3 regions of the Paenibacillus sp. G2S3 genome follow, and region 1 is predicted to be linked to each of the others. Evidence: predicted binding sites of a transcription regulator. Region 1 holds the regulator's gene; each other region holds the start of a gene.
What was found. Region 1 encodes CtsR, which represses protease genes until heat stress. Its sites were predicted from a motif close to ATGGTCAATAAAGGTCAAACA; they were not measured.

Region 1 (11,040 bases):
TCTTTCATAATCCCTGTGCCCCCTAATCTAACGCGACCGATAGTGCATCTGCTACGGTACTGACGCCAATAATCTGGATATCTTGCGGGTGCTTCCAGCCCTTCAAACTTTTCTCTGGCATGATCACCCGCCGGAAGCCTAGCTTCGCGGCCTCCTTCACACGCATTTCCGCGCGTGAAACACCTCTTACTTCACCTGTAAGCCCTACTTCACCGAAGAAAACATCGTAAGGTTTTGTTGAAATATCACGAAAGCTGGAAGCGATACTAATAGCTACTGCTAAATCAATCGCCGGTTCATCCAGCTTCACTCCTCCAGCAACATTAAGGTAAGCATCCTGATTCTGCAGGAACATGCCCATCCGCTTTTCCAGTACAGCGATAATAAGTGCCATTCGCTGGTGATCCATACCTGTGCACATCCGGCGCGGGGAGGGGAAATGAGTGGCGGCGACAAGAGCCTGAAGCTCTACAAGCACTGGTCTAGTCCCTTCCATACTGGCCACGACTGTAGATCCAGCTACACCAAGTGGACGTTCCGACAAGAAGAGCTCAGATGGATTCTCTACTTCTGTTAGTCCCACTTCACCCATTTCGAAAATGCCGATTTCATTCGTTGAACCGAAGCGATTCTTCACAGCCCGCAGGAGTCTATACGTATGATGCCGCTCTCCCTCAAAATACAGCACACAATCCACCATATGTTCAAGCATCCTTGGGCCTGCAATAGCTCCTTCCTTGGTGACATGCCCAACGAGAACTGTAGCAATTCCCCGAATCTTAGCGATACGCATAAATCTTGTCGTACATTCCCGAACCTGGGTCACGCTGCCTGGCGCACTGGTTACTTCTGGCATAAATACAGTCTGAATTGAATCGATAACAAGAAATTGCGGTTGAATTTGTTCAATCGCTTCTTCTATGCTTTCCATATTCGTCTCACATAGTACATATAGCTCAGCTGACAACGCACCGAGGCGATCCGCACGCAGCTTAGTTTGCCTTACCGATTCTTCGCCCGAAATGTACAGCACTCGCAATCCCTGAGTAGTCAGAGCATGCGATGTCTGTAATAAGAGCGTAGATTTACCGATTCCTGGGTCTCCCCCTACTAGTACCAGCGATCCTGGCACGATCCCCCCACCGAGAACACGGTTAAGCTCACCTATACCTGTCAGTATGCGCGGTTCCTTGTCACTTTCTATACTTATGATCGATTGTGCCTTTTCTTTACTATGAAAAATAGGGGCATTCATTCCCTGTGTTTTGACTACGCTTTCCGTTTCCTCCACCATGGAGTTCCAAGCTTGGCACCCGGGACATTTACCGAACCATTTTGGCGATTCGTATCCACAATCGGTGCAAAAAAATTTAGTTTTTGGTTTAGCCATTTGTTCTCCTTACGGTCCGAACTTTTAAATTGCGGATATTTTCTTCTAATGAAAGTTTACCATTTCTGCCCCTTTAACGAAAGGTCATTCGGAATTTGTACTAAATGTATATTTTTAAGAGATAAATTTTCAACAAGTATAACCGCCTTCGGCCTCTTTATAAGGACGGTAAGCGTTTAAGCGAGAAATATAAGAAATAACGTATGGTGTGAAACTTATACTTTCTTATATTTAAAAAAGCTCCCGCCCCTCAATAAACTGAGGAGCGGAAGCTTTATTTATTCCGTTTTTTATTCGGATTCTACTTCTTTTTCAAGCAGTGGTGCTACAGGAGCATCCACTTTATTCACTACAAGTTCTCCGCCAACTTCATCAATGTTGAGGGAATCACCCTTTTGGATATTACCTCTCAACAATTCCTCAGAGAGACGGTCTTCAATATGCTTCTGAATCGCACGACGCAATGGACGTGCACCGAAGGCTGGGTCATAACCTTCTTTAGCCAAGAAAGCCTTCGCCGCATCCGTGAGTACGAAATCAACATCATATTCACGCAGCCGCTTGCGCAGTTCATCAGACATCAACGTAACGATTTCAGCAATATGCTTCTCATCGAGGGAATGGAAGACTATGATTTCGTCAATCCGGTTCAAGAACTCTGGACGGAAGCTCTTCTTGAGCTCTTCCATAACCTTGCCCTTCATATTACCGTATTCTGCTCCGGCATCTTGTACAGCTGTGAATCCAAGTGTCGAATTCTTCTTGATCGCTTGTGCGCCTACGTTAGAAGTCAGAATAATTAATGTATTACGGAAATCGACTACCCGTCCTTTAGAGTCAGTCAAACGACCATCTTCAAGAACTTGCAGCAAAATGTTAAACACTTCTGGGTGCGCTTTTTCAATTTCATCAAGCAGCACTACAGAATAAGGTTTACGGCGTACCTTCTCGGTTAATTGGCCACCTTCTTCATAGCCAACATATCCAGGAGGGGCTCCGACTAAACGGGACGTGGAGTGCTTCTCCATGTATTCCGACATATCAATACGGATGACCGCATTCTCATCGCCGAACATGGCTTCAGCCAATGCACGCGCCAACTCAGTTTTACCTACACCAGTAGGGCCGAGGAAAATAAAGGAACCCATTGGACGTTTCGGATCTTTAAGGCCCGCACGCGCACGGCGTAGTGCCCGGCTAACTGCCTTAACAGCTTCGTCCTGACCGATCACTCGTTCATGCAGTAAAGCCTCCATGTTAAGCAGACGGTCGGTCTCCTCTTCCTTCAGCTTACTTACAGGTATACCCGTCCAGCTAGCTACAACCTGTGCGATGTCTTCAGGTGTAACCTCTGAATCCGTGCGACCCTGTTTTTCTTTCCATTGGTTCTTAGTCGTATCAAGCTCTTCACGGATTTTTTGCTCTGTATCACGCAAGGCAGCCGCTTTTTCAAACTCTTGACTCTGCACTGCGGAATCTTTCTCCTTGCGGATATCATCCAAGCGCATTTCCAGTTCCTTCAGATTTGGCGGTATGGTGTAAGAGTGAAGCCTTACTTTAGATCCCGCTTCATCGATAAGGTCAATCGCTTTATCTGGTAGGAAACGATCCGGGATGTAACGATCGGACAACTTCACTGCTTCCACAATAGCTTCATCCGTAATCTTCACACGGTGATGCGCTTCATAACGATCACGAAGACCAAATAGAATTTGTACAGCTTCTTCCGGAGAAGGTTGATCCACCGTAATCGGTTGGAAACGTCGCTCCAATGCTGCATCTTTTTCAATATATTTACGATATTCGTCAAGCGTAGTCGCACCAATGCACTGAAGTTCTCCACGGGCTAAAGCCGGCTTCAGAATGTTAGAAGCGTCAATTGCACCTTCCGCGCCACCAGCACCGATCAAAGTATGCAGCTCATCGATAAAGAGCACGATATTACCTGCTTGGCGAATCTCATCCATAATTTTCTTGAGGCGGTCTTCGAACTCACCGCGATATTTTGTTCCAGCCACTACTGAGCCCATGTCGAGGGTCATGACGCGTTTATCGCGAAGCGTTTCTGGAATTTCATTGTTGATAATCTTTTGTGCAAGTCCTTCAGCGATAGCTGTTTTACCAACACCAGGTTCACCGATCAGTACCGGGTTATTCTTAGTCCGGCGACTCAGTACCTGAATAACACGTTCAATTTCCTTGCTACGGCCGATAACAGGGTCTAGATTGCCCTCCTTAGCATAGGCAGTCAAATCGCGCGCAAGACCATCTAGGGTCGGTGTGCTGACGTTAGCCGGAGTCCCACTATGACTAGAGGCTGCCTCGCTGCTTCCCAGGAGTTGAAGCACTTGTTGACGAGCTTTGTTCAAGCTGATGCCGAGGTTATTAAGCACACGAGCCGCGACACCTTCTCCTTCACGGATAAGTCCAAGCAAAATATGCTCAGTGCCAACATACGTATGACCCAGTTTGCGGGCTTCGTCCATCGACAGCTCAATCACTTTTTTAGCGCGAGGAGTATAAGCAATGTTCGTAGGCTGTTCTTGACCTCTGCCAATCAGTGTCTCCACTTCGTCCTGGATTTTTTCAAGACCTAGCCCTAAAGCTATTAATGCCTTAGCAGCAATGCCGTCTCCTTCACGAATAAGTCCGAGCAAAATATGTTCTGTACCAATATTGTTGTGTCCTAAACGAACAGCTTCTTCCTGCGCCAGCGCTAGCACTTTTTGTGCGCGTTCCGTAAATCTTCCAAACATCATATCTCCTGCACCTCCATGAATAGTAAATATCTATATTAATGTTGTGTTCCCAGTGTCTCTCGGAGCAGTTTTGCCCGATACATATCTCGTTCAGTGGCGTTCAGCTCATCGCCGAACATCTTTTGCAGAAATCCTGGCTGTGTCTTAACGTTAAGTTCATTAAGCACGGAAATCGAAAGGCCTTCCAGAATACCAAGGTCAACCCCAAGTCTCACATCAGACAGTCGTTGTGCAGATTCTTTAAGCTCCATAAGAGCCGCATAACATAAAATCCCGTAAGAACGCTTCACTCGGTCTGTTATTCTCAGTGCGGAATCAACAAGCAACCGTTCACGTGCATTTCGCTCATGCTCTATAATCTGGGTGACTACACTGTGAAGGTTCTCTATAATTTCACTTTCCGTTTGACCGAGAGTGATCTGATTAGAAATTTGAAAGATGTTCCCTACTGCTTCGCTACCCTCACCGTAAATTCCTCTTACCGTCAATCCCACTTGATTCACTGCGGACAGTATGCGATTGATCTGATGAGTCATTACAAGCGCTGGTAGATGCAGCATTACCGAGGCACGGAGCCCTGTACCTACATTAGTGGGACAACTGGTCAAATATCCTCTTTTATCATCAAAAGCGTAATTGACAGCTGCCTCAAATATATCATCGATCGCCGTCGCACGTTCCCATGCTTCTCTAACCTGAAGACCAGGAAACAGACATTGGATTCGCAGATGGTCCTCTTCGTTAATCATGATGCTGACCGACTCATCTTCATTTAATAATACAGCCGCACTGCGCGAATCATTAGCCAAGTTAGGACTGATTAGATGCTTCTCAACCAGTACCTTTTTGTCCAGTTCATTCACTTCATCAAGCTTTAGGAGTTGAAAGGATCCGAAATCTGCAGCTGCTTCTTCATGAAACACAGGAGCCAGCAGCTCTAATACTTCTTCCGATTGCTCTAAGGAAGCCAGCATTGGGAACGGAAGATGCTCTAGATTACGGGCAATACGCATACGACTGCTAATTACAATCTCGGAGTGACTACCTCCAGAACGCATCCAATCACTAAGCGCTTGTTCAGTAAATCGGAGACTTGACATGTCATATCCCCCCTATATATCAAAGACTTTACTCTTGTGCTATTTCTTTTTCAAGTTTACGAATCTGATCTCGCAGCTCTGCCGCTTTCTCGAATTCTTCTTGTGTAATGCTTTGCTGTAGTTCCTGCTTGAGTTCATCAATCTGGCGTCTAAATACTATCTGAGCTCCTGCACGTTTCGGTATCTTACCTACATGTGAAGTACTGCCATGCACTCGCTTAAAAAGCGGATCCAGTGCGCTGTTAAAATATTTATAACAGGAGCTACAGCCAAAACGGCCTAATTTGCTAAACTGGGAGTACGTCATCCCACAATTCTCACATTGCAGACTCTGCGTAGTCTTCGTTGCAGCCGACTTCTCCTTGCCGGCACCTTCAAGATCAAGCAGACCTGACAGCAGACTGTGTATAGAGAATCCTCCAGCCGTTCCGGGAATGAGTTCACCCTTCTCCCGTGCACAGCTCTCGCAGATATGAAACTCCGTCTTCTCTCCATTCACGATCTTAGTGAAGTGGAGTGTTGCCGGCTTGACGCCACATTCCTGGCATTGCATAAGCGAAAGCCCCTCCCTTATGGTTGACAATTATTTGCCTAACAAAGAGATTAACATCGCCTTCATAATCTTGGCACGAATCTCATCCCGGTATGGAATCTTAACCGTTAGGCATTCACGAGAAACAGCAGCGCGCATAAGGCACGCTTCACGCTTACTTAGAAAACCAGCTTCCTCCAGCTGATAAATCAGCCCTTCAGCAGCGTTCTGATCAATCCCGCCACCTATAGTATGGTTTAAATGGGCATGCAGTGCCACGTTTGGTGGCAATTCAAAACGTTGAATACGAATATATCCCCCGCCACCACGCTTACTTTCCACCACATAACCTTTTTCCAGAGTAAAGCGTGTACTGATGACATAATTGATCTGTGACGGTACGCATGAGAACTGGTCCGCCAGGTCATTTCGCTGGATTTCCACCGTACCTTCGGGACTTTCATGCAAAATATTCTTCAGATATTGTTCGATAATATCAGAGATATTGCGCATCACTCATCCTCCAGTGCTTAAATCTTTATAATACCAATTGCAACTTGCATTCATAATGACAATGGTCTTTAATTGAACTTAAACATTTGTGGATAATCCCACACGTTCAAAGAATCGGATCGCTGTCATTAAGCTTCGTTGACTTTGACTTTCTTTGACTTTTTAATATTATAACATATTCTGTGCTAATTCCAAGTGGATTCTCTTATTTTTCACTTTTTTCAGCGAATGTATTCGGAAATAAAGAACTCTCCCAACTTCTTTCGAAGGGGAGAGCCTAATTTTTGTCAAGTATAAACGCCTTCGGCGCCCTTATTAGGACGATAAGCGTTTAAACGAGAAATATAAGGATAATGTACAGCGTGAAACTTATACTTTCTTATATTTTTAAAAATGATCAAATAATGCTGTCTGTGCTTGTGGTAGAATTTCCTCGAACCACTCCAGTGCCGCTGACTGACCTGTAACACTTCCATAACGAGCCATTTCTGTTGGACGTTTGTATCCAAGCATCAAGGCCGTCAATGTGCCTATGTCACAGCTTAAGTCTGCTTCTGCCCGCTCCCCTTCCACTCGGGTTAAAGTAGCCGATCCCTCATTAGAGATGTTCCATGCCCACAATCCATCATTCCAAGGTGCATATTTATCTTTAATATATATAAGCTGCTGCTTTTGGCTGCTGTATCCTCTGAAGGTGTAACTTTCTATGAATGCCTTGGCATTAACAATGCGCCCCATAAAATAAGGATAATTCTCCTGCCCTATACGCGGATCTGGTAACAAGAAGGGTAACATGTCGTCCGAAGGCACCAGCTTTAAGGATGCCCCGGTCACCATCGAATCATGGTTCGCCAGAAATGTCCACAGCCCCTGCCTAGCTTGTTCATTCAAAAATACAAATTCATCAATAACCAGTTCTCTGTTCTCTACCTTATACAGCACGTATCCCTCTGGTTCACCACTCTTGGAGTAAAACACTGCACTCTTTCCTTCATCATCTAAAACAGAGTTCTCCCACCAGTCCAAATCGCGCTTAAGTGTCCCGTTATATTGGACAGCGAATCGATTGTATAAGCTATCCAATACTTCGATATCTTTTATGTCCCGTTTAACCTTGCCCTCAACTTCAACCTTCTTGGGAAACTTCGCTACTGGAATGGAGTATTTCTTATATTCACAATAAACTTCCCAGCCAAATTTACGATAAAAAGGAATTAAGAACGGATGTAGAAAAGAGAGCGTTTGACCCGCCTCATTCATCGTATGCAGCGCATGAGTCAGAAGATTTGCCACATGTCCTTGTCTGCGGTTCTCCGGCCATGTAGCTACTCCTGCTATGCCACCCATAGGTACCACTCTACCCTGTATGTACACTTGGAAAGGAATAATCGTCAATTTAGCTTCCAATGTTCCGTCCTCAAAAGCACCCCATACCTGTTCAGCCTTGAATCTTTCCTTAGCACTTGCCCTTTTTTCACTAGGAAGCTTGTACTGAAAAGCATATTCTGACAAGTTCATGCTTGCTTCGAATTCTTCTGAACGTAACTGTCTTATTACCACAAACTCACCTCATCCTTTATAAAATTACTTTTAGGATAAGTATAACAAGAGCGTCAATTGTGCGCTAATCTATTGCATAATTTATAACTTTATTTTTAGTTATCCACAGCTCTATGCAGTTATAAAAATAGTCTTGAAATCTTGTCCTATCCAAGTTAAAATAGTTATCCACTTATCAATAGCTCTATCCACATAATTCCGGCTATATCCACAGCAACCCGTGTATTACTTAGGTTTTCTGTTGACAGATCCATATAAATATGTATTTAATCCACACTATTTAGGGATTTTTTCTCTTTCATTCATCTATCCACATGTGCGTAACTTTTCTGCAAATCCAAGACTTTATCCACAAGTTTTCCACAGACTATAATAGACGCAAAAAAGCCACTGTCGATTAGTCAACAGTGGTCTAATTGTGCTTGGCAACGTCCTACTCTCCCAGGACCCTTCGGTCCAAGTACCATTGGCGCTGGAGGGCTTAACGGTCGTGTTCGGGATGGGTACGCGTGGAACCCCTCCGCTATCGCCACCAAACATGCGTCTGTGAAACAGACGCTGCCGCGTGAAATTTCGTTCATCACCAGAAGTGAGAATGAATTTCTAAGCGTGTTACAGGCTTGATGCCTGAAAACTGAATCCGAATTGAATTTGCGTTCTAAGTATAGGATAAGCCCTCGACCGATTAGTATTGGTCAGCTCCATGCATTACTGCACTTCCACCTCCAACCTATCTACCTCGTCGTCTTCAAGGGGTCTTACTAATTGGGAAATCTCATCTTGAGGGGGGCTTCACGCTTAGATGCTTTCAGCGCTTATCCCGTCCGTACGTAGCTACCCAGCCATGCTTCTGGCGAAACAACTGGTGCACCAGCGGTACGTCCATCCCGGTCCTCTCGTACTAAGGACAGCTCCTCTCAAATTTCCTGCGCCCACGACAGATAGGGACCGAACTGTCTCACGACGTTCTGAACCCAGCTCGCGTACCGCTTTAATGGGCGAACAGCCCAACCCTTGGGACCTACTTCAGCCCCAGGATGCGATGAGCCGACATCGAGGTGCCAAACCTCCCCGTCGATGTGGACTCTTGGGGGAGATAAGCCTGTTATCCCCAGGGTAGCTTTTATCCGTTGAGCGATGGCCCTTCCATGCGGTACCACCGGATCACTAAGTCCGACTTTCGTCCCTGCTCGACTTGTAGGTCTCGCAGTCAAGCTCCCTTATGCCTTTGCACTCTTCGAATGATTTCCAACCATTCTGAGGGAACCTTGGAACGCCTCCGTTACTCTTTAGGAGGCGACCGCCCCAGTCAAACTGCCCGCCTGACACGGTCCCCGTACCCGATAAGGGTACTAGGTTAGAACCTAGATACGATCAGGGTGGTATCCCAACGGCGCCTCCACCGAAGCTTGCGCTCCGATTTCTACGGCTCCCACCTATCCTGTACAGATCGTACCCAAATTCAATATCAAGCTGCAGTAAAGCTCCATGGGGTCTTTCCGTCTTGTCGCGGGTAACCTGCATCTTCACAGGTATTAAAATTTCACCGGATCTCTCGTTGAGACAGCGCCCAAGTCGTTACGCCATTCGTGCGGGTCAGAATTTACCTGACAAGGAATTTCGCTACCTTAGGACCGTTATAGTTACGGCCGCCGTTTACTGGGGCTTCGGTTCATAGCTTCGGATTGCTCCTAACCACTCCCCTTAACCTTCCAGCACCGGGCAGGCGTCAGCCCGTATACTTCGCCTTGCGGCTTCGCACAGACCTGTGTTTTTGCTAAACAGTCGCTTGGGCCTTTTCACTGCGGCCCCCTCGTGCTATTCACACTACCGGGGCACCCCTTCTCCCGAAGTTACGGGGTCATTTTGCCGAGTTCCTTAACGAGAGTTCTTCCGCGCGCCTTAGAATTCTCTTCTCGCCTACCTGTGTCGGTTTGCGGTACGGGCACCTTCTCCTGGCTAGAGGCTTTTCTTGGCAGTGTGAGATCATGACCTTCGCTACTACAATTTTCGCTCCCCATCACAGCCCAGCCTTAATGATGTGCGGATTTGCCTACACATCAGCCTCACTGCTTAGACGGACATATCCATCAGTCCGCGTCACTACCCTCCTGCGTCACCCCATCGCTCATAGCGGATTACGGTGGTACAGTAATTTCAAACTGTTGTCCTTCGACTACGCCTTTCGGCCTCGCCTTAGGTCCCGACTTACCCTGAGCGGACGAGCCTTCCTCAGGAAACCTTGGGCTTTCGGCGGATCAGATTCTCACTGATCTTTTCGTTACTCATACCGGCATTCTCACTTGTATGCTGTCCAGCGCTCCTTACGGTACACCTTCAACCCACATACAACGCTCCCCTACCCCAGATACATACGTATCTAGCCATAGCTTCGGTGGTGTGTTTAGCCCCGTTACATTTTCGGCGCAGAGTCACTCGACCAGTGAGCTATTACGCACTCTTTCAATGGTGGCTGCTTCTAAGCCAACATCCTGGTTGTCTGTGCAACTCCACATCCTTTCCCACTTAACACACACTTGGGGACCTTAGCTGATGGTCTGGGCTGTTTCCCTTTTGACAATGGATCTTAGCACTCACTGTCTGACTCCCGGCAATAAGTATATGGCATTCGGAGTTTGACTGAGCTTGGTAATCCTTGCGGACCCCGCACCCAATCAGTGCTCTACCTCCACTACTCTTATACCGAGGCTAGCCCTAAAGCTATTTCGGGGAGAACCAGCTATCTCCGAGTTCGATTGGAATTTCTCCGCTACCCCCACCTCATCCCCGCACTTTTCAACGTACGTGGGTTCGGGCCTCCAGTGCGTGTTACCGCACCTTCACCCTGGACAGGGGTAGATCACACGGTTTCGGGTCTACGTCCACATACTAAATCGCCCTATTCAGACTCGCTTTCGCTGCGGCTCCACCTTCTCGGCTTAACCTTGCATGTTAAACGTAACTCGCCGGTTCATTCTACAAAAGGCACGCCATCACCCATAGATAGGGCTCTGACTTTTTGTAAGCACACGGTTTCAGGTTCTATTTCACTCCCCTTCCGGGGTGCTTTTCACCTTTCCCTCACGGTACTGTTTCACTATCGGTCGCCAGGTAGTATTTAGCCTTAGCAGATGGTCCTGCTGGATTCATACGGGGTTTCACGTGCCCCGCACTACTCGGGATCCG
Region 2 (11,040 bases), 920 kb from region 1:
TGGGGTTATAAAATCATAAATGGACCACAGCTCGGATAATCTGTTCTCTATAGGTGTTCCTGTTAGCGCAATTCGGTGTAAAGCCGGGAAGCTGCGTACAGCTACCGACTGCTTCGTTTGAGCATTCTTGATGTTCTGTGCTTCATCAAGACAAATCGCCGCCCAAGTGAATTCTTTCAGTAATTCCTGATCAAGCGCCGCAGTCGCATAAGAGGTTAGTACCACGTCGGCTTGGGAAGCAGCACCATAGAAGAATCCTGCGTCCAGACGGCGACTTCCGTAGTGAAGCATCACATTCAAAGAAGGTGCGAAGCGCTGCAGTTCCTTCTGCCAGTTGCCCAGCACGGAGGTTGGACAGATGATCAGCGCAGGCCAACCCGGTGGGTCAGTCTGGCGACGGGATGAGCTTGGATCGGTATTTTCTTTGATGTGAAGTAAATATGCGATGAGCTGGACGGTCTTACCAAGTCCCATATCATCGGCTAGACAAGCGCCCAAACCGAATTGACGCAGGAAAGTCAGCCAAGCATATCCTTCATGCTGATAGGTGCGCAGCTCTGCCTGAAGTCCTGCGGGTACCGGAGGCTTTGGCCACTGTGAGCGCTGCCCGAGCTGACCAATGAGGCTGATCAAATGCTCGTTTAGCTCTACCTCGAGACGCAGGCGGGCCGCATCCTCTTGAAGCTGCTCTTCTGTAGCCTCAGCGTCAGCTTCCTCACTCGCTTGTAGCAAATGAAGCTGAAGCACATCTTGGAAGGATAAGCCTTGCGACTTGTCCATACCGGCCATGGCTCTTTGGATTTGCGCCAGCAGCGCGGGATCGAGCGAGACCCATTTGCCCTTGAAACGGACGAGTCGTTCCCCTCTTGCGACCAGCTCGGCAAATTCAGCTTCGGTGAGGTCGACGTCACCGATGGAGATTCGCCAATCGAAATCGATGATCGAATCGAGGCCGAACAGCGACTCGCCGCCGCTGCGTTTGTCCTCGCCGGAGCTGATCTTGGCGCGCAGGCGCGGTTTTTTCCGGCTGGCGGCTTCCCACCACGCCGGCAGCAGCACTTGCCAGCCTGCTTCTAGCAGCCGCTGGCTCTCGGCCGTCAAGAACCGCCAAGCGATGGCATCGCTGAGCGGTTCGGCCAGTACGTCGCCGCCCGCCGCGAAGCGCTCGGGCGGCAGACTACCGCGGAGGCGCTCCAGCCATCCCGCGGCGCGCTCATGCACGTGGGCCGACCATGCTGTCGGCCACAAGCCGTGCGGCTCGCCGTCATCGGCGAGCCTGATGGGAACAAGCGCGGATTCATCGCGCTTGTCCTGAAGGATCAGCTGCAGCCGCCAAGGGGATTCATCCCCTTCCGGCTCCAGCAGCTGAAGTGCAGGCCGGAAAGGCGCGGTATCCGCCTTCCAGCCAATGGCGATAAGCCATGCAGCGGTATCCATACCCGCTGCAAGGGCCCCGCTTCTATCGAATAGAAGCGGGAATTCGCTCCGGAGGTCGCCTGCTTCGGCTTCCGTGCTGTAATACCTCTGCGATACGGCGGCGGAGAACGCCGCGCGTAACCCGCGGCTAAATTCGCTGCCGCCATTTAGCGCCTCAAGGGCCCCTTTGGCAGTGTCATTCTCCACTGCCACCTGCGCCAAAGCCCCCTCATCCCAGGTCCATTGCAACCTCCCGGCACGATAAGCGGAGATATCGGGAATGTACTGTTTGTGCTCCAGACATATAGCCAGAAGTGGCGCAAGTTCTATCAGGTGGGCTGCATCGCCCTCCCAGCTCCATTCGATATGCGCCAGAAGCTTCTGCTCGGCAAAGAAGGGGATGACCTGCTCAGTAGGAAGAATCACTAGCTCCACACCTTCGCCGGCTGGCTGTACGGTTAACTCCGTACCATAAAAAGATGCCTCATGCCAGGCGAATAACCGCTGCTTAAGCTGTAAGCCGGGCACGAGATCTTCTCTTTCATTCATTCCATATATTAAAGCGTCGCCATACTGGCTTAATGCAAGCCGGATGGTCAGCGTGCGTAAATGCATGTTCATGGTATTAGCTTTCCTTTCCGAAGCTCCTCTTGCAGCGCACGGAGTCTGCTGTGCTTTGTGGTGAAGGCAATGAGGAACTCTTCCCACCGTTCTTCTTGTTTCATTTTTTTATATAGCTTGGATAATCGCTTCAATAGTTTCACAGCCGCTTTGTAGCTATGTCTATTCTTATCCAGCACAAATCTTTCGACGGCCTGATGGTAGAAGGGTAGCAGAACTTCGGGTGCGTTTTTCTCCATAGGCTGGAGGTCTGTAACACGAAATTCGGAAGGCAGCTTACCGATGGACAGTTGATAATCCATCCATGTCTGCCATTTTTCATAGGTAATTAACTTCTCTTCATATACTTCTCCAGAGATAGGTAACATGGTGGCTAATGTATTCCACATCTTCGGCTCAGCTTCAGGAAGGTGGCGAACGGCCTCTTCCCAGCTGTTCGAATAGTTATTTAGATTATAGAGTCTGCTGCTCAGCAGCGGACCGATCTGAGCAAGCCAGCCCACCAAGCGTGACCATTCACCTGCATCCAGAAGCGGGGAGGTGAAGCTCATAAGCTCATCAGGATGGAGACCTGGGCGCTCGGCAGCCTTATTCAGTAATTCCCAAGCCTTTGGGTCATCCTTCAGATAAAAATACATGCGGCTCTGGGCTAACAGCCACGCATGGCGTGACAGGGAAGCGCCTAATTCACTTTCTGCCTGCTGAAGCTGTTTGATTTCATCCAGATAAAGCTTAGTTCCACCGGTATTCGGATAAATCCAGTTTCTCCACAGCAGGTCATAGCACAGTGAAAAAGAGGGCTGATCCCGCAAGCGATCGCGCGACTCCGTCAACATCTCACGCCGCAAGTAGGAGAGGGTCTCGACGATATGCGGCCACAGATCGTATTCCTGCGCTTGCTCGGGAGACAGCGGGAGTGTGCTTTTTAACAGACGTGTGATTGCTTCCTGTAGCTCTGAGACCGCTACTTGCGTGTAATAGCCGAGTGATGAGGTGAAGGCGACCTGACCGGGTAGATTAGCGGAAGGCTTAGCCAGCTTTTCTAGAAGAAAAAGATGAGCATGCAGGGTAAATAGCTTGTCCATTTCCGGTGATAACTTCGGCTTGAATTTAGTAATGGAAGATAATGCTCGATCCACATATTCAGGATTCCGAGTGGTATGTGCCAGAGGCGTGATGCAGAATGCAAAATACTCGCGCCACTCCGTGATGCCTCCGTCAGCGATCCGGCTGACATGCTCTTTTAGCTGCTGTTGTTGCTTTCCATCGGTTCCGACAGGTGAACTAATTGATGTTTTTGGGAGAAAAGATGCGGCCTTGGCGTTAGCTAGAACTTGTACAGACCTATTCTGTTGTTCAGCAAAACTGAGCAGCACGGCAGCCATATGCTTGCAATGACCTGAAACCGGGCAGTTACAATGACACCGAGTGAAGCTGTCCAGATCAATCGTAACGCGGTAATCCTCTCTACCTTCAACAAGTGCAGTTATCTTAGACGGCTCTGTCATGGTGAACGAGCGAATACGGCTTTGCTTATAATATTGGAACCCTCGCTTGAGGGTGAGGTCATCGAAATAATAGGCGACATTCTGGATGAGCTTACTCCACTGCGTATCATCCATAGGATAGGTTGGTTGCATACAATTGGTCTCCCGTAAGAAAAATAGTCGTTATTTGACTTTCATTATATCATTTCTTTTTGAGTAGGATGTTTTGGGTTGTAATGAATGTGAAGTTACAGGCTTGTATGGAACGTAAGAGCAAAACATATACTAATCGTACTGAATTTTGAAGTATAGATCAAACAAAGGTCAAAAAAGGTCAAAACATTAAAAATATTAAAATTTGTAGCATTAAATCAGCCGATTTGCCTGATTTTGACCGAAATTTGGCTTAAATCGGTTTTGTTATTCCTCTGGCAGAGGACTATAATAAGGTCATAGGTCAAATAAAGTCAAAGTCAATGAGAGGAGAATGGATAATGTTTGATTTGGTTCCTTTTGGTAAACGTAGAGATGATGCTTTTGGTATGCTGGCTAAGTCTTTGAATGATGTTTTTAATGATGATTTTTTTGCACCGATCAAGAGCTCCACGATGTCCTTCAGAACGGATATTCGCGAGAGTGAGCAGGCTTACCTGATTGAAGCTGAACTTCCTGGCTTTAAAAAAGAAGAAATCGACATTGATTACGCCAGCCCTTACTTGACGATTAAAGCGGTGCGGAAGGAAGAGAATGCGGAGGAGAACAAGGATCATCAAATTGTACGTAGAGAACGTCGATATGGTGAATATGTTCGCAGATTCTATGTTCAGGATATTGCAGTGGAAGAGATTCGCGCGTCTTTGAAAGACGGATTACTAAAGCTGGAAGTTCCAAAACAGCAAAAACCGCAAGGGAAACGCATTGAGATTCAAGACGGAGATTCTAGCGCTTCGCAGTCTGAATAAGCATAATTTAGGCGGTAATAGTTTCCGCTCAGCATCTTAGAAATAGGCAGCGAGCTTTTAATATAGTGTTATGAACAAAAGGCGCATTGTAGTGGAGGATTCCGGCTATGGTGCGTCTTTTCTCGGAATCGTACGATGAGTTGTATTTAATAAAGCGTTGAAGGGAGGAATCCGAGTGGCTAACAAAAGCTATTATGATGCTTTGGGCGTGAGCAAAACAGCAACTAAACAGGAAATTAAAAAGGCTTATCAAAAGCTAGCCAAAAAGTGGCATCCCGATGTGAACAAAGCCCCTGAGGCAGAGGTGAAATTCAAAGAAGCGGCTGAAGCCTATGAAGTGCTGGGTAATGAGGAGAAGCGGAAGCTTTACGATGAGGAGCTGCTTTATGGGGCTCAGCGCGGTAGAGCTGGTGGAGGTGCGTCGAGCGGAGCCTCTTCGTGGGATTCGAACTTTGGTGGAAGCTGGGGCGGCGGAACTTATTCTGCAGGAGGTTCTGGCATTTCGGAGGAAGATTTGTTCGGAATGTTTTTTGGGAATCGGGGATCGGCGGATCGCGCCGGCTTTGATTTCTTTTCTAGTAGTGGCAGTGGGCGGTCGAGCGGCAATCCATGGGGTGAGGCGCGTAGTTCGACGCAGGCGCAGCTGGATATTACGTTGGAGCAGGCCTATAAGGGAGCAACTGTAAGAGTTCAGATCGGTGATAAAACTGTGGACGTTCAAGTTCCGCGGGGATCTAGTGAAGGCACGATTTTAAAAATCGCAGGAACCACTCAGAGTGGTATAGCTCCAGGCGGCGATGTACTGCTGGCACTTCATATTCTTCCTCATGATATATACGAGCTTCGAGATGATGATCTATACGGCGTGGTTGAAGTTGCTCCGTGGCAAGCGGTATTGGGTGGAGAGGTGAAGGTTCCATTACCGGGTGGCGGTGCGGTGAAATTGAAGATTCCTGCAGGAATTCAAAGTGGCAAAACACTGCGTATCCCCGGTAAGGGCTTGAAACGTGACAATGGTGCGAACGGTGATATTTTATTTGGAATTGAGATTGTTGTCCCTGAGCCAACTAGTGAAGCGGAGAAGAACCTCTATCGTAAGCTGGCTGATTCCAGCCCTTTCGAAGCGAGACCTAAACGTCAAAGCGCTGGTGCGCAGCGCCCGAAGGCAAAAGTGGGTAATTAATAGGTAGGTAGAGGTAATTTTGTATGTTCGAGATCGACTTTGGCTGGTGAATATGGTGAATGGAATGCTAGTTGTAGAAAAGTAACTTGATTAGAAACTAACTATAGAAGTGACTTGTGCTGAAACGAAGAGTGTCGGGGGAAAAAGAAGGGCAAAAATGTTCTAAAGGTGCTGAATTCGGCTCGATGAGCGAAAAGAGGGGTAAAAATACCCTTGAATGAGCCGAATTCGGCTGATCACTCGAAATGTACGGTATTAATCCCGCTAAATTAACCTATCCCGGCCAAAACAGCCGATCCCATATATCATTCTTGAATAGAAAGGTGAGAGAGCTATGGATTTCAATAAACTTACTCAAAAGCTGCAGGAAGCAGTGGCTGCGGCGCAGTCGCTGGCTTCGGACAGCGGACATCAGGAGATCGATAATCTCCATCTGTTAAAAGCGTTACTTCAGCAGCAAGAAGGCTTGCTGCCAAGATTGCTGCAAAAGATGAATGTCCCCGTAGCTGAGATGCTGCGCAGCACGGATGAACTGCTTCAGCGCAAGCCGAGCATAAGCGGATCAGGAGCAAGCACGGTACGGCGTTATGCCTCGCAGTCGCTGATCCATCTACTGGAGCAGGCGGAGAAGGAAGCGGCGAAAATGCAAGACGAGTTTGTTTCGGTAGAGCATGGCGTGCTGGCCATGGTGTCGGATTCGAGCAGCGATAATCGTGAGCTGCGTGATCTTTTTGTTAGTCGTGGATTAACACGCGAGAAGCTGATGTCTATACTTGCTGAGATTCGTGGACATCAGCGTGTAACGAGTCGGGAGCCGGAGGCTACTTATGAGGTGCTGGAGAAATACGGACGTGATCTTGTAGCAGAGGTTCGCGCGGGCAAGATCGATCCAGTCATCGGACGTGACGCAGAGATACGCCGCGTGATCCGAATTCTGTCCCGTAAAACGAAGAATAACCCTGTGCTGATCGGTGAGCCAGGTGTAGGTAAAACAGCGATTGTGGAAGGCTTGGCCCACCGGATTGTACGCAAAGACGTACCGGAGGGGCTGAAGGATAAGACGATTTTCTCACTGGATATGAGTTCCCTTGTAGCAGGCGCGAAGTTCCGTGGTGAATTTGAAGAACGTCTGCAGGCGGTACTTAGGGAGGTTCGTGAAAGTAACGGCCGAATTATTCTTTTTATCGATGAGCTGCATACGATTGTAGGCGCAGGTAAAACCGAAGGCTCGATGGATGCGGGCAATATGCTGAAGCCGATGCTGGCTCGGGGCGAGCTGCACTGTATCGGTGCTACAACGCTCGATGAATATCGCAAGTATATTGAGAAGGACCCTGCGCTGGAGCGCCGTTTCCAACAGGTACTGGTCAGTGAACCGGATGTAGAGGATACGATCTCGATTTTGCGTGGATTGAAGGAGCGTTTCGAAGTCCATCACGGGGTCAAAATCCATGACAGCGCCCTCGTCGCTGCAGGCGTTCTATCTAACCGCTACATTACGGATCGTTTTTTACCGGATAAAGCGATCGACTTAGTCGATGAAGCTTGTGCCATGATTCGTACGGAGATTGACTCCATGCCGGGTGAGATGGATGAAGTGACTCGTCGTCTAATGCAGATGGAGATTGAAGAAGCAGCGCTCAAAAAAGAAACGGATGACGCCAGCAAACGCCGTCTGGAAATTTTACAACGTGAGCTCGCCGATCTCAAGGAGAAGCAGCTTGGGATGACGGCGCGCTGGGAGAAGGAAAAGTCTGCGATACAAGGCATCCGCGACCTCAAAAAAGGGCTGGAGCAAGCCCGCAAGGATTTGGTCGATGCACAGGAGGAATACGATCTTAATAAATCAGCCGAATTGAGCTATGGCATCATTCCTGATCTAGAGCGGCAATTGAAAGCAGCGGAAGAAGCGGCACAGCAGGATCAGGATACTAGATTATTGCGTGAAGCTGTAACCGAGGAGGAAATCGCAGATATTGTCTCGCGTTGGACGGGCGTGCCAGTTAGCCGACTGGTTGAAGGCGAACGGGATAAGCTGCTGCGTCTGGAAGAAACGCTGCATGAACGAGTTGTGGGTCAAGATGAAGCTGTCAGCTTGGTGGCTGATGCCGTGCTTCGGGCAAGAGCTGGGATCAAAGATCCGAATCGGCCGATCGGTTCCTTCCTGTTCCTCGGTCCGACTGGGGTAGGGAAAACGGAGCTGGCTAAATCGCTCGCGGTCTCTCTCTTTGATCGCGAAGATGGCATGATTCGTATCGATATGTCGGAGTACATGGAGAAGCATAGTGTTTCTCGCTTGGTCGGTGCGCCTCCGGGATATGTTGGATATGAGGAAGGTGGTCAGCTTACAGAAGCTGTACGGCGTCAGCCTTATACAGTAGTGCTGCTCGATGAAGTGGAGAAGGCCCATCCCGATGTATTTAATATTCTACTGCAGCTGCTTGATGATGGACGGCTGACCGATTCGCAGGGCCGGATGGTCGACTTCAAGAACACGATCATTATTATGACCTCAAATATCGGTTCACCACATCTGATTCAAGGCACCGATGAGAAGGGTCAGCTTACGGAGTCTGCCAAGGATAGCGTAATGAAGGAACTAACTGGTCATTTCCGTCCAGAGTTCCTGAACCGGGTTGACGATATTGTGATGTTCAAGCCGTTGACCCTGGGCGAGATCGAGAAAATCGTGGACAAACTGGTGGACGGATTACGTTTACGTCTTGCTGACCGGGAGATTGCTCTTGAGTTAACTGAACCCGCGGTACGTTTTATCGCTAAGGAAGGTTTTGATCCAGTGTATGGGGCGAGACCGCTGAAACGCTTCATCCAGCGAAGTCTGGAGACCCGTGTGGCACGTGCGATCATTGCTGGTGAAGCCGCAGAAGGTACGGTGATTCAAGTAGACGAATCCGGCGGCGGCCTGACGGTGAGCATTATAAAGCCAGATGTTGATACTATGTAAAAATAAAAGGCGTCCACAAAGCCACTAAGGTTTTGTGGACGTCCTTTTTATGATTACCCTCATTCCACCCAAGGGATTAAATGAGGGTGTTCATCCAGAATGGACAGGTATTGCTCCTTCCAGCCGTATTGGCCATCGGGATCAAGGAGCATGTAACGCAAATATTTTTCTAAACGGAATTCTGCCTTCGACCAGCCTAGATGCTTGAGTCGCAAGTTGCTTAGCTGATGGGGAAGCTCGAAGATATTCTCGGGGAATCGCCCACAGTGTTGTGGGGATTCATTCCATACATAGTTGAAGTCTTCTTTATAGCGAAGCAAAAAAGGACGGTAATTCATATGAGAGCGCCAGTAAATATCTTCTCTGTAATGGGTGGCATTCCATAAATCATAGAGACGGAAGCAGAATAGGTCGACCTCATCAGCGTACAGCAAGGGTTCGATATTTGCCGCAAAGCTCGTTTCAAAGATTTCGTCTGCGTCCAGACTCAGAATCCACTCGGGCTTCGTCTTTAGAACCTCTTCCCACTGCTGTTTTCGCAGCTCGATTTCATTACTGAATTTGGATATAGTATTGTGCACGAGATGAACGGGAATGCCTTCAAGCGCCTCCAGGCAGATAGCCGCTGAGTTATCGGTGCTGCCATCATCAATAATGACGGCCTCGTCGATGTATTTGCGATGCTCCTCCAGAACCTGTCTTAGAAAGCGCCCACTTTCATTTTTCACAACCATGGTCAGGGTTAGCTTGGGCCGCTTTCTGGCTGTGGGGACTGTCTCCTTGGAGATCTCGTTGTCTGGATGGTCTGTTGTGGGTGTCGGCATTAATGATGCAGGTACTTCGTCCGTAGATGAGCTGTTCTCAGTATCAGTGGCTTCAGCTTTGGCCTCCGTAGTTTCTTTGATGAAATCTTCAACTTTACTCAAATCACTGTCTCTATACAAGTGTAGCGCAGGATAATGGGTATCGACGAACAACGGGATGCCAAGGGCTGCGGCACGAATGCAGAAATGACGGTCTTCTCCCCAGTATGAAATGTTGCGAATTTGATTATAGCTAACTCCAGCTTTTATCGCATGCTGGCTAATCAATGTACAAGCCCCGAGTCCGCCTACCTCATAGATTCCGGGATTCCGCATCTTAGCTATGAATTCATGAAATCTGCGATTGATCTCCTCTGGTTGCAGTTTTTCACCGGGCAGCAGCTCCCACTGATTGTATTCGTCGTGCATCCATACCTGCGGCTGAAACATGGTCCCTGGCTGCCATTGCGTCCAGAATACCTCTGAAATAATATCCTTGTTCGTACCTATTAGATGTCTGAGGGTATCAGGATGGAGAATGAGATCAGAGTCAATAAGGAATAAATAATCATAGTTCAAGGTCTGGGCTCGGTTGATCATGAGATTCTTAAAATTGGCTACTTTCCAGACTAAATCGGTATTCCAGAAGTGGGTAGTATCATTGCGAATATACGCATCGTGAAAGCCGGAGCTCTGAAGGTAAATATGATCACCCATGCTTTGGAATTCCTGGAGCAGTCGACTTGACTCCTCATCATCATTATCATCAACTAGATGGAAATCCAGCTCAATATCGGCTATATTCAGACGAAGCAGGGAATTCAGAAATTCTTTCAAAACCATAGGCTTCTGGTGGATTGGACTGCCAAACAATACGCGAATCTTGTTTTCCGTCATTGCCGCCTCCTTGGGGAACGCCCCTCTTTCCTTGGATGATCCTTATGTTCTCAATATATTTACAGGAGAGCGGCAATAATCCTTATTTTTCAAAGTTCTGTAAAGTAAATGAGTGTTAGATGTATTAATTCGTAACGATCTGCTGTACAATAACCGAATAATTAGATACAGATGACAACATGAACAGTAAAGGATGAGCGCTATGGATAAATCACCGATCGATTCCCTCAATATTACATTAATGTGAAATGCTATCCATTGTAATTCCTAGTATTCCGATATAGAATATAAAAAACACAAGCAACGCAGAATATAGATTACGGGGGAGAAACTTATGCGTAGAGGATTATCTGGAGTTATTACTTTGATTTTGTTAACATTTTTGATTAGTGCGTGCTCCGGAGGGAACAACGCCACTTCCACAAATACAAATCAAACACCTGCTACTAATGATGGAACGACAGCAAGCACTGAGATAAAAGATGGAGGCAACTTGATTATTGGGGTCGCTGCTGATCCTGTTATTCTAAATCCGAACTACGCGGGTGACCGTGTCAGTCTTACGATTGACCAAGCGCTTTATGCTCCACTGTTCCAAGTAAATGATGGTAAGAAGACCTTTTACTTGGCAGACAGCCTGACCCTTTCAGAAGATAACCTGACTTATACAATGAAGCTGAAAAGCGGACTAACTTGGCATGACGGA
Region 3 (11,040 bases), 810 kb from region 1:
GCATGTGCACGGTGAGCCGCACCAAACGCATCATTGACGAACAAATCAGCCAGTTCAGCGAATTGTTTAGCCAATTCAGGATCGTTCTTTTCTTCGCCTGGGTAGAAACGAACATTCTCAAGTACAAGTACGTCGCCTTCGCCTAGCTCAGCAATTTTTGCTTTTACAGCTTCGCCAACAGCTTCGTCAGCTTTAGCTACTGGTTTGCCGAGAAGCTCGGACAGACGTTCAGCAGCAGTAGTCAAACGCATAGAATCTACGAATTGGCCTTTAGGACGACCCATGTGACTCGCAAGAATGATCTTTGCACCGTTCTCGATCAAATATTTAATGGTCGGAAGGGTTTCGCGAATACGAGTATCATCAGTAATCTTACCGTCTTCTACAGGTACGTTGAAATCCACGCGTACAAATACGCGTTTACCCTTTACTTCTACATCACGGACGCTCTTTTTGTTCATGATTAATTCCTCCACACCCAAAGTTGTTTCTAGCAGGAAACAAGAAATACATTTAGAAAGAGCGGAAACAAGGAACTTCTGTTTCCGCTCTATAGATGTTACTTATATCAAGTCAATTACTTAGCGATTTTAGCGAATTTCTCCAAAGTACGAACCAATTGTGCAGTGTAGGACATTTCATTGTCATACCAAGCAACAGTCTTAACCAGTTGTTTGTCGCCAACAGTCAATACTTTAGTTTGTGTAGCATCAAACAGGGATCCGAAAGTCATACCTTTGATGTCGGAAGATACGATTTCATCTTCAGTGTAACCATAAGTGTCTGGATCGGAAGCTGCTTTCATAGCTGCGTTGATTTCTTCAACAGTAACGCTCTTATCAAGAACAGTTACAAGCTCAGTCAGGGAACCAGTTGCAACTGGAACACGTTGAGCTGCACCATCCAATTTACCCTTAAGTTCTGGAATAACAAGACCGATTGCTTTAGCAGCACCAGTAGTGTTAGGAATGATGTTCTCAGCTGCTGCACGAGCACGTCTGAAGTCACCTTTAGAGTGTGGAGCATCCAAAGTATTTTGGTCGCCAGTGTAAGCATGAATTGTAGTCATCAAGCCTTCAATGATACCGAACTTGTCGTTCAGTACTTTTGCCATTGGAGCTAGGCAGTTAGTTGTGCAAGATGCGCCGGAAATAACAGTCTCAGTGCCATCAAGAATGTCATCGTTAACGTTGTAAACGACAGTTTTCATGTCGCCAGTAGCCGGAGCGGAGATAACTACTTTCTTAGCTCCACCTTTCAAGTGTTTTTCAGCTGCTTCTTTAGTTGTGAAGAAACCTGTGCACTCAAGTACGATATCAACGCCTAGGTCGCCCCATGGCAATTCTTCAGGGTTGCGGTTAGCAAGAACCTTAACTTCTTTACCATTGACTTTGAAGAAGCCATCATGCACTTCAACATCACCTTGGAATTTACCTTGAGTTGTATCATATTTAAGCAAATGAGCAAGCATCTTAGCGTCAGTCAAGTCGTTGATTGCTACCACTTCGATACCTTCTACATTTTGAATACGGCGGAAAGCAAGGCGTCCAATACGTCCAAATCCGTTAATTCCAACTTTTACACTCATTGAATAGTTCCTCCTAGAATTCGTTTTATTTATTCAAAACAGACCGTGAAGCCTGTCATGACAACAATGTTAAGTATAATGCAAGATATATGTTCTAGTGAGTTACGAGGATATCTGTAACTGATTATCAATTTCCTTGCCGATTTCCACAGCAGCAGCCTCGTCTGTGACGAGAATATTCTCCTGTCCGAAACGCAGCATGGCATGAATGGCTTTGGCCTTTGGTTTACCTCCAGCAATACCGATGACTGTCTCCGTCCGAACAATATCTTCTAGACGTAGCCCCATCGTAAGCATCGTATGGACAACCTGACCATCTTCGTTAAAGTAATACCCAAAGGATTCAGCCACGGCTCCCTCACCCTGGATTTCTGAGACAGTTGCCTCATCCAGCTTGCGGCGGCGAGTCATTTCAATGGCATCCCCAATCCCATGTACAATAATACGCGAACTGCGGATGATTTGTACAATCTCTCCAATATTAGAGTCAAGTGCTAATGACTGGTACGCATCCCCACTAAGTAAATCAGGTAAATGCAGCAACCGATAATTCGCTCCAACCCGTTTTGCCATTGTTGAGGCAATCGTATTGGCTTGAATCTCCATACTCTCTCCTAATCCACCACGCGCCGGAACAAACCAAGCGTTCTTATAGGAAAGGGATAACGGCGGTGTCAGTTGATCAGCCATATCGGCAAGCGTTGATCCACCTGTGACAGCAACAATATCATCTGTACGAAGTACACTGAGCAGCGCTTTTGCGCCTGCTCGGCCAAGCTCACGTTTGGTGAACGGCGACGACTCACAATCACCCGGCACCACAATAACTTTATCCAGACCATACGTTGCCCGAATTTTCTCTTCCAGCTCATCCAGACCAAACAGGCTCTTAACGACCGGCTCTAGCAAATCAAGCAGTCTACGCCCAGCAGCGCTAATACGCATACCAACGCTCTCGATCTCAATGAGCCCTTGCGATTTCAGAAGATCCGTCTCGGCACGCAGCACCCGCTCAGTCATATCAAGCGAAGCGGCAAGCGTTCTGCGCCCAATTATATCGGACAGCATGATCTGATGAAGAATCGTGTACCGTCTCTTAAGGGTTTCCATGAGATCAGGCAGAAGCTGCTTTTGGATATCTAATAAATTACGCATACTTTCACTCCTGCAACTTCGTCTTCCTCTATTCCCTTGTTCATGGTCTCAAAATGTCCCGGGTAAACTTTTTAAGTCCCACTCATATTCTAACCAAATATTGCTCGAAGTGCAAGTCTTCCGAGAGTAGAATTCTCAAGCGCTTGTCTTCTTATACATTTCTAAGATCGGGAAAGAGGTTCAGCTCCTAAAACCTGTCATTAACAATCCAGATTCTATCACTGAGTGAAAGACAATGTACGCTTGTCCACCTTGAAGACAAGGGATAGAGCCCGTGTACAGTATTATTAAAAATATAAGAAATTATAGGTTTCACGTTATATATCATCCTTATATTTCTACGAGAAACGGTTGTCGTTAATAAAGGACGATAGCGTCGTTTCATCCTGTCCATTGCAATTGCACAGAAATTGTATTATAATCATTTTTGTTGCGCCCGTGGTCCAATGGATATGACGTAGGCCTCCGAAGCCTGAGATCCAAGTTCGATTCTTGGCGGGCGCGCCATTAATTTCACTTTTGTACATAATTTAGTAGCGCCTATACTACTACTTAACCAAAGAGCCGCGTGTCGGCTCTTTTTTTTGAATATAAGTTTGACTTTCTTTGACTTTTTGTTTGAATTTGTTTATCATGTGGGTAATACGGCAAGAGTAAAAATGAATACATTTGAAGAACCAATATCAAGGAGGTTTTCCACGTGAGTTATATTCCTATGGTAGTAGAACAGAGCAACCGCGGTGAGCGCGCTTATGACATCTATTCCCGCCTGCTGAAGGACCGCATCATTTTCCTTGGAACGGAGGTTAATGACGTGGTAGCCAATTCTATCATCGCACAAATGCTGTTCTTGGCTGCCGAAGATCCGGAGAAGGACATTCACCTTTACGTGAATAGCCCCGGCGGTTCCATTACTGCAGGTATGGCTATTTTTGATACAATGCAGTACATTAAACCGGACGTTTCCACCATCTGTGTGGGTATGGCAGCTTCTATGGGAGCTTTCCTACTTAACGCTGGCGCTAAAGGCAAACGCTTCGCGCTGCCTAACAGTGAGATCATGATTCACCAGCCTTTGGGTGGTGCTCAAGGTCAAGCAACGGATATTGAAATCCGTGCCCGTCGTATCCTGAAATTGCGTGATAAGTTGAATCGTATTCTTGCAGAACGTACGGGTCAACCGCTAGAACGTATTGAGAAGGATACAGATCGTGATTACTTCATGACTGCTGCAGACGCGGCAGCTTACGGTATCGTTGATAAAGTCATCGAGAAGACACTGCCTAGCGGTGTGTAAGCTATAAAACAACAACACAAAGAGGCTGTGCCCTATCCACTTGATGGTTAGCGCACAGCCTCTTTACTTTTCAGACCACTACTTCATACGAATCTCAATTAATACAAACCACCATAACCAAGCGCATCCAGTTTCTCAGCAATCACACGGTAGCCTCGGCCATTAGGATGTAAGTGGTCAATCGATAAAAGGCCCCTCTCGTTTCCTGCAAACTCATTATAAATAGAAGCAAATCCACATACTCGGCTACTGTACTGTGAGGCATAGCGGTTAAATTGCCGTACCCACTCTGTAGCACCTACTACCTGAGGATAGGGATTATACAATCCCACAATTCGAATGATATAAGGTCTACGCGTTCCCGACTTCAATTGGAAGAGGATACTCATAATTGCAGCAAAATTCTGTTTGCATTCTTGCAATGATCTTCGCAGCTCTTTGGATAAATTTTCAGGTTGTCTAGCTGCAGCCTTCGCAGCATGAATTAAATCATTACCACCAATGGATAGAGTGATAATATCGGCTGCTCGAATGGCTTCACGAGTCATAGAGCTTCCGCGTAGCCGCTGTTCCAATTCAGAAGTAGTCAATCCATTCACGCCCAAATTCGTGGAGGCTACATTAGAACGCAGTCTCCCTTCCGCCATTCTACGGTACACCGGTACAAAACCGTTACCTGGCAGAGCGCCAAATCCAGTCGTCAAGGAATCGCCAATTGCAGTGTATTGATAGCTCATAGCTCTCCCCCGTTCATAAACTAGTTACTCCATTTAGCATATGAATTCGAGGTGATTCTGGTAAGGGGGTGATGTCCAGTGCTGACACTAGCGGTTACGACTTCTCTATTTATTTTACAGCAGCAAATGGGCTGCCGCCTTCCGGCAACAGTTCTTTGAAAGTAAAGGAATATTCCGGGAACCCTGCAGCGTAAGCTGTGTATTCATACAATTGGAAGAACAGAACGACCTGATCATCCTTCAGATAAAAATACTTTTCCGTATTCAATCCGTTGAATCCCCCCAAATAGCTTTCCTCCGCTTTTATCAGCTTGTTCAGCTTAGCGTTCAACTCTTTTTTGTAGTTTGGATTAGCACCAAACAGATCACCCAGCAATAGACGCTTGCCATCCCTGAGCGAAAAGGTAAAAGCCTCACGATAGGTCATACCATGAGCGCCGCCCGTATCGCTATAAAGTGACATCACCAAACTGATCACACCATTCTGATTGTAGGTCACCACATAATCTATATCATAGGTATACTTGGGCTCTGACCCGGATCGATTAGAGATATCCTTCTCTGCGCCTGCAGCGAATCTCATGGCACTTTCTTTCAAAATATCATTCATGGCCTGCTGTGCATTGGAATTGCTTAATCCACTGATCTTCGGATAATCAAGCTGGATCAAAGCCTCTTTTCGATCCTTAGCATAGGTTTCAGTGGTTACCGTCAACGCATTCTGTGGTCTGTTCACCACGTTCAACTTACTAGAGCCCTGACTCCAATCCACTTTATAGCCCAAATAATCATTTAATAGACCAGATGGAACATAGAGGCGATTGTTGATTAGCTTTCCTTCATACTCTCGAATGTAATAATTGTTCACCCAAATAGAAGTACCATAGCTAGATAACGTTAACTTGGTCTTAGTCGTTCCCTTTCCTATCGTGTATGCATTTTCTTTTTTATCATAAGTAAGCGGTAATTGCAGCACATCTCGCATAAAAGTGATCGGAACCCAGACCTTCCCTTCCTGCAAAATACCTAGCTGCTTCGAAATCTTCCCGTTTGCCTTTAAAGCTATACTTGAAGCAATTGGCTTACTCTGCGACAGATCAGATGCTGCATAACTAGTAACATCAGGCAATAATCCTCCACCAAGCAATAAACCCGCCGACATCAAACCTATGCCCCATTTGCGTACTGTTTCTTTTGAAATATTCATCATCTTGTTTTCCCACTCCTTTCCAGTTTATTAAACCTAATCTTGGAGAATTTACACAAAAAAAGAGGCGCCCCCACTATTACTAGTGGAAGATCACCTCTCCTGCTTTCATCTTGTTCTGCTACTATTTCAATTCATACATTACGCTCAGCTGTGTTGTAACTTTAACTACTCCCGGTTGAACGGATGTGCTTGCACCAGCATCTGCTGCAGCCATTTCCATTTTTAGATTCTGTTCAAAATAAACCGGAGTGACATTGCCATCATTTTGGCTGACCGTGATTACTTGACCCAAGCTACGTTTAGCTGACTTAGCAATAGCTCCTGCTTTAGCATCCGCGTTCGCCATCGCCTTTTCAATCACCTGAGCTTCAAAAGCAGAAGTATCTTCCACGGAAAAACGTGCATTTCCGATATTATTTGCCCCTGCCGCAGATGCAGCGTCCAGCAATTCACCAACCTTGGTCAGATCTCGATAAGACACTAACAGCGTATGATTGGCGTTGTATCCTTTCACTTGCTGTCCATCTTTTTCGCTATAGCTATAGTTAGGTTGCACATAAAACTGTGTACTTTGAATATCCTTATCTGCGATTTTCCATGTACCTTTCAATAGAGTGGTGATCTTTTGAATTTTGGCAGCATTAGTTTTTTGCGCTTCTTGCGCGGTTGCAGCTGTAGTATCCACACCAATGGACAAGTATACAATATCCGGCTTGATGGACAATTCGCCTTTACCTACTACACTAACAACATTCTTCTGCACTTCATCTGCGTAAGCCTTTGCAGGACCTTGGAAGACGCCACTCATGCTAATCCCTCCAATTAACAAACTCCCTACAATCAACACTGAACCAATCTTCTTAACTAAACCTTTCATATTTGCCAGCCCCTTTCATCCTTTGTGATTTGTTATTATCCTCTAGACGAGTCTTTTTGGTAAATGTTGCACGTCTAAATCTATTTTTTGGTATTAAAAAAAGCCCCTAGGGGCTTTTTAGTCATGCAATAAAAAGTCATTTCAAAAGATTATTGGTTCTCAAGCTCTTCTTTGCTGACAAGACTTGTCAAAGCGTTTACAGCTTGATCCGCGTCTGCACCATCCGCGCTGATATAGATCTCCGTGCCGGAACTGATCGCTAGGCTCATAATACCCATAATACTTTTGGCGTTTACTTTTTTATCGTCTTTTTCCACGAAAATCTCCGACGAAAACTTGTTAGCTTCTTGCACAAACAATGCTGCCGGTCGAGCGTGTAGCCCTGTCTTCAACCGAACAACTACCGGGTGCTTTGTCATGAAACGCTTACCCCCTAATTGAGTTCTCCCCAAAAATTTCACATTAATTTTATATTATTATATCATTATAACGTAAACCACACTAGAAAAAAAGTGACTAGCCGCCTCGAACCTTGTCCGCCAGTTCATCAATCTTACGAAGTCGATGATTTACTCCGGACTTACTAACCGTACCTTTCAGCATTTCACCAACCTCTTTAAGGTTGATATCTGGATGTGCCATTCGAATTTCTGCAACTTCTCGCAGTTTATCCGGTAGGCTCTCCAGTCCCACTTCTCGCTGCAGCAGTTTGATATTCTCAATCTGCCGCACCGCGGCACTTATTGTTTTATTGAGGTTCGCGGTCTCGCAGTTCACGATCCGATTCACGGAATTACGCATATCACGCATAATTCTTACATCCTCAAATTTGAACAACGCTTGATGCGCTCCGATCAGACTTAAGAATTCGATAATCTTCTCGCCTTCTTTAATGTATAGAATGAACCCTTTTTTACGTTCAATGCAGCGTGCGTTTAGGTGAAATTCACCAGCCAGATCGACCAGCGCCTTACAATGCTCCTCATACATCGAGGAAATCTCCAAGTGGTAAGAGGAACCCTCTGGATTATTAACCGATCCACCCGCCAGAAAGGCACCACGCAAATAAGCACGCTTACAGCAGTTATTCCCAACAATCTCTTTATCAATACCGTCGGTAAAAATAAATCCTTCGGATACAATTCTGAGATCATTTAAGATCTCCTGTACGCGGCTAGGGATCCTTACGATATAAACGTTATTTTTCTTCAAACGCATTTTTTTACGCACGAGTAGCTCAATATGGACCTGGTAATATTTCTTAAGTAAAGAATATACCCGCCTTGCAATCGCGGCGTTCTCCGTCGAAATGTCGAGAATAACCTTTTTGCTTGAAAGCTGCACAGATCCATTCATACGGATAAGCGCTGACATTTCCGCCTTCTCACAACAAGGCTCACTCTCCACCATCGTCAGCTCTTTTTTGGTAAGGGCCGCAAAAGACAAGGGTCTCACCTCTTTCTGAAATAAGTACGTCATTCATATATACAAGCATAAACGCCTTCGGTGTCCTTTTGAGGACGGTAAGCGTTTAAGCGAGAAATATAAGAAAGTATAGGTGTAAAACTTATACTTTCTTATATTTTATGTTATACCCTAGGGTTTCTGTTTATCCAATCTTGCACAAGCTGATAGATATGATGACTAAGCTTATCGGTATCATGTCTTAAATAAGTTCGGAATAACACTAGCTTATCTGCTATGACTTTATAACTACTACCTTCTAATACATCCTTGTCGAGCTGTACCGGACGTGCACCCTTCTCAGCGTACTTCGTCTGCACCTGCTCTGGAATTTCGCCATCATTCACAATAATATAATCAAATAAATGAATCCCAATATGATCATAAACGGCTTGTAGATGGTCATTCACGGAATAATTATCTGTCTCACCAGGCTGCGTCATTACATTGCAGACAAAGATTTTGATTGCATCAGAAGATACAACCGCTTCTGCTAGCTTCGGAACAAGTAGGTTCGGAAGAATACTCGTATATAGACTCCCTGGGCCCAAAAGAATCGCATCCGCATTTCGAATCGCTTCAAGCGCTTCAGGCAACGGTTCCACATCAGCAGGCTCCAAAGATACCCTTTTGATGATCCCGCCGGCTTCCGGTATCTTAGACTCGCCCGTGATAATCGTGCCATCCGACATTTCTGCACGCAGCACAACGGCATCCCCCGCAGCGGGCAATACCCGTCCGCGAACAGCGAATAATCGGCTGAGCTCGCGAACAGCTGTGACAAAATCGCCAGATATATCTGTGAGTGCAGCAAGGATTAGATTACCAAGACTGTGGCCTGCCAAGCCTTCACCCGTGTTGAAACGATATCTCATAATATCCGCCATGAGCGGCTCCACATCAGCCATAGCCGTTAATACGTTGCGGATATCCCCAGGAGGCGGCATTTGCAGTTCACTGCGCAAAATGCCCGAGCTTCCTCCATCATCCGCCACCGTAACTATAGCTGTAATATCTAGCGGCTTTTCTTTTAAGCCGCGAAGCATGACAGATAGCCCCGTACCACCGCCCATAACGACGATACGTGGACGCTGTCTTTGTTCTTCAGCCACTATGGACCCCTTCTCTCATTAGTGCCGATCACGCTCGGAATCCCGATGACTCACGGCTACGGATTCCGTTTCGCTGACGCCCAGCATTTTACCCAAATATTCAGAAATGGCTACTGAACGGTGTTTCCCGCCTGTACAGCCAATGCCGATAATAATCTGGGACTTACCTTCCCTACGATATTGCGGTATTAAGAAATGAAGCATATCGAGCAGTTTGGTCAGGAACACCTGTGTTTCAGGCCACTTCATTACATAGTCATAGACATCACTGTCCTGACCTGTTTTGGGCCGCAGGTGATCCACATAATGTGGGTTAGGCAAAAAGCGAACATCGAAGACGAGGTCTGCATCAATAGGAATCCCATACTTAAATCCGAACGATGTAATATTGACGGAAAGCGTACTTTTTCCTAAATGCGAGAACCGAGAAACGATCTTCTCCTTGAGCTGCACTGGTTTCATACTGCTAGTATCCAGACATAATGTGGCTGAATTCTTTAATTCCTCAAGCATTTTACGTTCCAGCTTGATACCATCAAGCGGAAGCCCCTTAGGTGCTAGAGGATGATGACGCCGGCTTTCCTTGTAACGCTGCACAAGTACCGAATCCGTAGCATCCAAGAACAAGATTTCACAGCCAATGGTTGACTCATCTTTGATATAGGCTAGAGATTCGGACAAAGCAGTGAAGAATTCCCTACCGCGTAGGTCAATCACAAGAGCTACCTTGGCGATCTTACCCTTCGACTGCTCAATCAGTTCTGCAAACTTAGGGATCAGCACCGGCGGCAAATTATCGACACAGAAGAACCCTAGGTCTTCCAGACTCTGCACAGCAATTGTCTTACCCGCACCTGACATTCCGGTAATAATGATCAGGGTGGCTCCAGCCGTTGGAGTATTGTCCAATTCGGTCATTAAAGCGTCCCCTCCCTAAATTAGTATATGAATACTCCCTATCTTTTAAGAACGAAGCAGAAGGCCTGCTGCACCAACAATACCTGCATCGTTACCAAGCTCCGCAGGAATGATCGTAACACCAGTCTGAAGCGGAGCTGGTGCGAGCTTTGCAAACACACGACGAACTTCGTCAAATAGAATGTCTCCAGCCTTAGACACACCACCACCAACAATGAAGACCTCAGGGTTAAGCACGGCTGCAACAGAAGCCATAGATTTACCCAGATAGTATGCTGCACGGTTTACTATGCGAATGGCTACTTCATCGCCAGCCTTAGCCGCATCAAAGACTTCCTTCGCAGCAATCTTCTCTACCATAGAGAGGGAAGTACGATCACCACGTGCTACTGCATCATTAGCCATACGAATAATTCCCGTAGCGGAGGAAACGGTTTCCAGACATCCCATATTGCCGCAACCACATTGAATAGCTTCCAGATCCGGCACTACAGTAATATGACCAAGCTCACCGGCTAGACCTGCAAAACCTTGATAAATTTTTCCATTAATAATGATTCCGCCACCCACACCTGTTCCAAGCGTATAGCAGACACAGTTTTCAATCCCGCGTCCTGCACCACTCCAGGCTTCACCCAGTGCAGCCACGTTCGCATCATTGTCTATTTTGACAGGCTTGTTC

Region 2: a site for CtsR is predicted at 5,817-5,837, ahead of clpB (ATP-dependent chaperone ClpB). Genes of this name have one in related genera too.
Region 3: a site for CtsR is predicted at 3,337-3,357, ahead of clpP (ATP-dependent Clp endopeptidase proteolytic subunit ClpP). Genes of this name have one in related genera too.

Annotation. Positions count from the first base shown of each region.
Region 1 covers NZ_CP126095.1:6,066,592-6,077,631, forward strand. The annotation lists gene disA (DNA integrity scanning diadenylate cyclase DisA) at 1-8, opposite strand, end outside; gene radA (DNA repair protein RadA) at 23-1,390, opposite strand; gene clpC (ATP-dependent protease ATP-binding subunit ClpC) at 1,681-4,149, opposite strand; gene mcsB (protein-arginine kinase McsB) at 4,185-5,249, opposite strand; gene mcsA (protein-arginine kinase activator protein McsA) at 5,278-5,802, opposite strand; gene QNH28_RS26980 (CtsR family transcriptional regulator) at 5,833-6,294, opposite strand; gene QNH28_RS26985 (GNAT family N-acetyltransferase) at 6,682-7,854, opposite strand; rRNA gene rrf (5S ribosomal RNA) at 8,275-8,391, opposite strand; rRNA gene QNH28_RS26995 (23S ribosomal RNA) at 8,520-11,040, opposite strand, start outside.
Region 2 covers NZ_CP126095.1:285,226-296,265, forward strand. The annotation lists gene QNH28_RS01330 (DEAD/DEAH box helicase) at 1-2,037, opposite strand, end outside; gene QNH28_RS01335 (SWIM zinc finger family protein) at 2,034-3,677, opposite strand; gene QNH28_RS01340 (Hsp20/alpha crystallin family protein) at 4,019-4,486, shown strand; partial or broken gene QNH28_RS01345 (DnaJ C-terminal domain-containing protein) at 4,662-5,534, shown strand; gene clpB (ATP-dependent chaperone ClpB) at 6,004-8,634, shown strand; gene QNH28_RS01355 (glycosyltransferase family 2 protein) at 8,694-10,334, opposite strand; gene QNH28_RS01360 (ABC transporter substrate-binding protein) at 10,669-11,040, shown strand, end outside.
Region 3 covers NZ_CP126095.1:177,482-188,521, reverse strand. The annotation lists gene QNH28_RS00925 (phosphoglycerate kinase) at 1-461, opposite strand, end outside; gene gap (type I glyceraldehyde-3-phosphate dehydrogenase) at 578-1,588, opposite strand; gene QNH28_RS00915 (sugar-binding transcriptional regulator) at 1,691-2,743, opposite strand; tRNA gene QNH28_RS00910 (tRNA-Arg) at 3,176-3,250, shown strand; gene clpP (ATP-dependent Clp endopeptidase proteolytic subunit ClpP) at 3,444-4,040, shown strand; gene QNH28_RS00900 (GDSL-type esterase/lipase family protein) at 4,139-4,777, opposite strand; gene QNH28_RS00895 (PdaC/SigV domain-containing protein) at 4,887-5,987, opposite strand; gene QNH28_RS00890 (SIMPL domain-containing protein) at 6,109-6,864, opposite strand; gene QNH28_RS00885 (HPr family phosphocarrier protein) at 7,014-7,283, opposite strand; gene whiA (DNA-binding protein WhiA) at 7,381-8,310, opposite strand; gene QNH28_RS00875 (gluconeogenesis factor YvcK family protein) at 8,454-9,401, opposite strand; gene rapZ (RNase adapter RapZ) at 9,459-10,358, opposite strand; gene QNH28_RS00865 (ROK family glucokinase) at 10,404-11,040, opposite strand, start outside.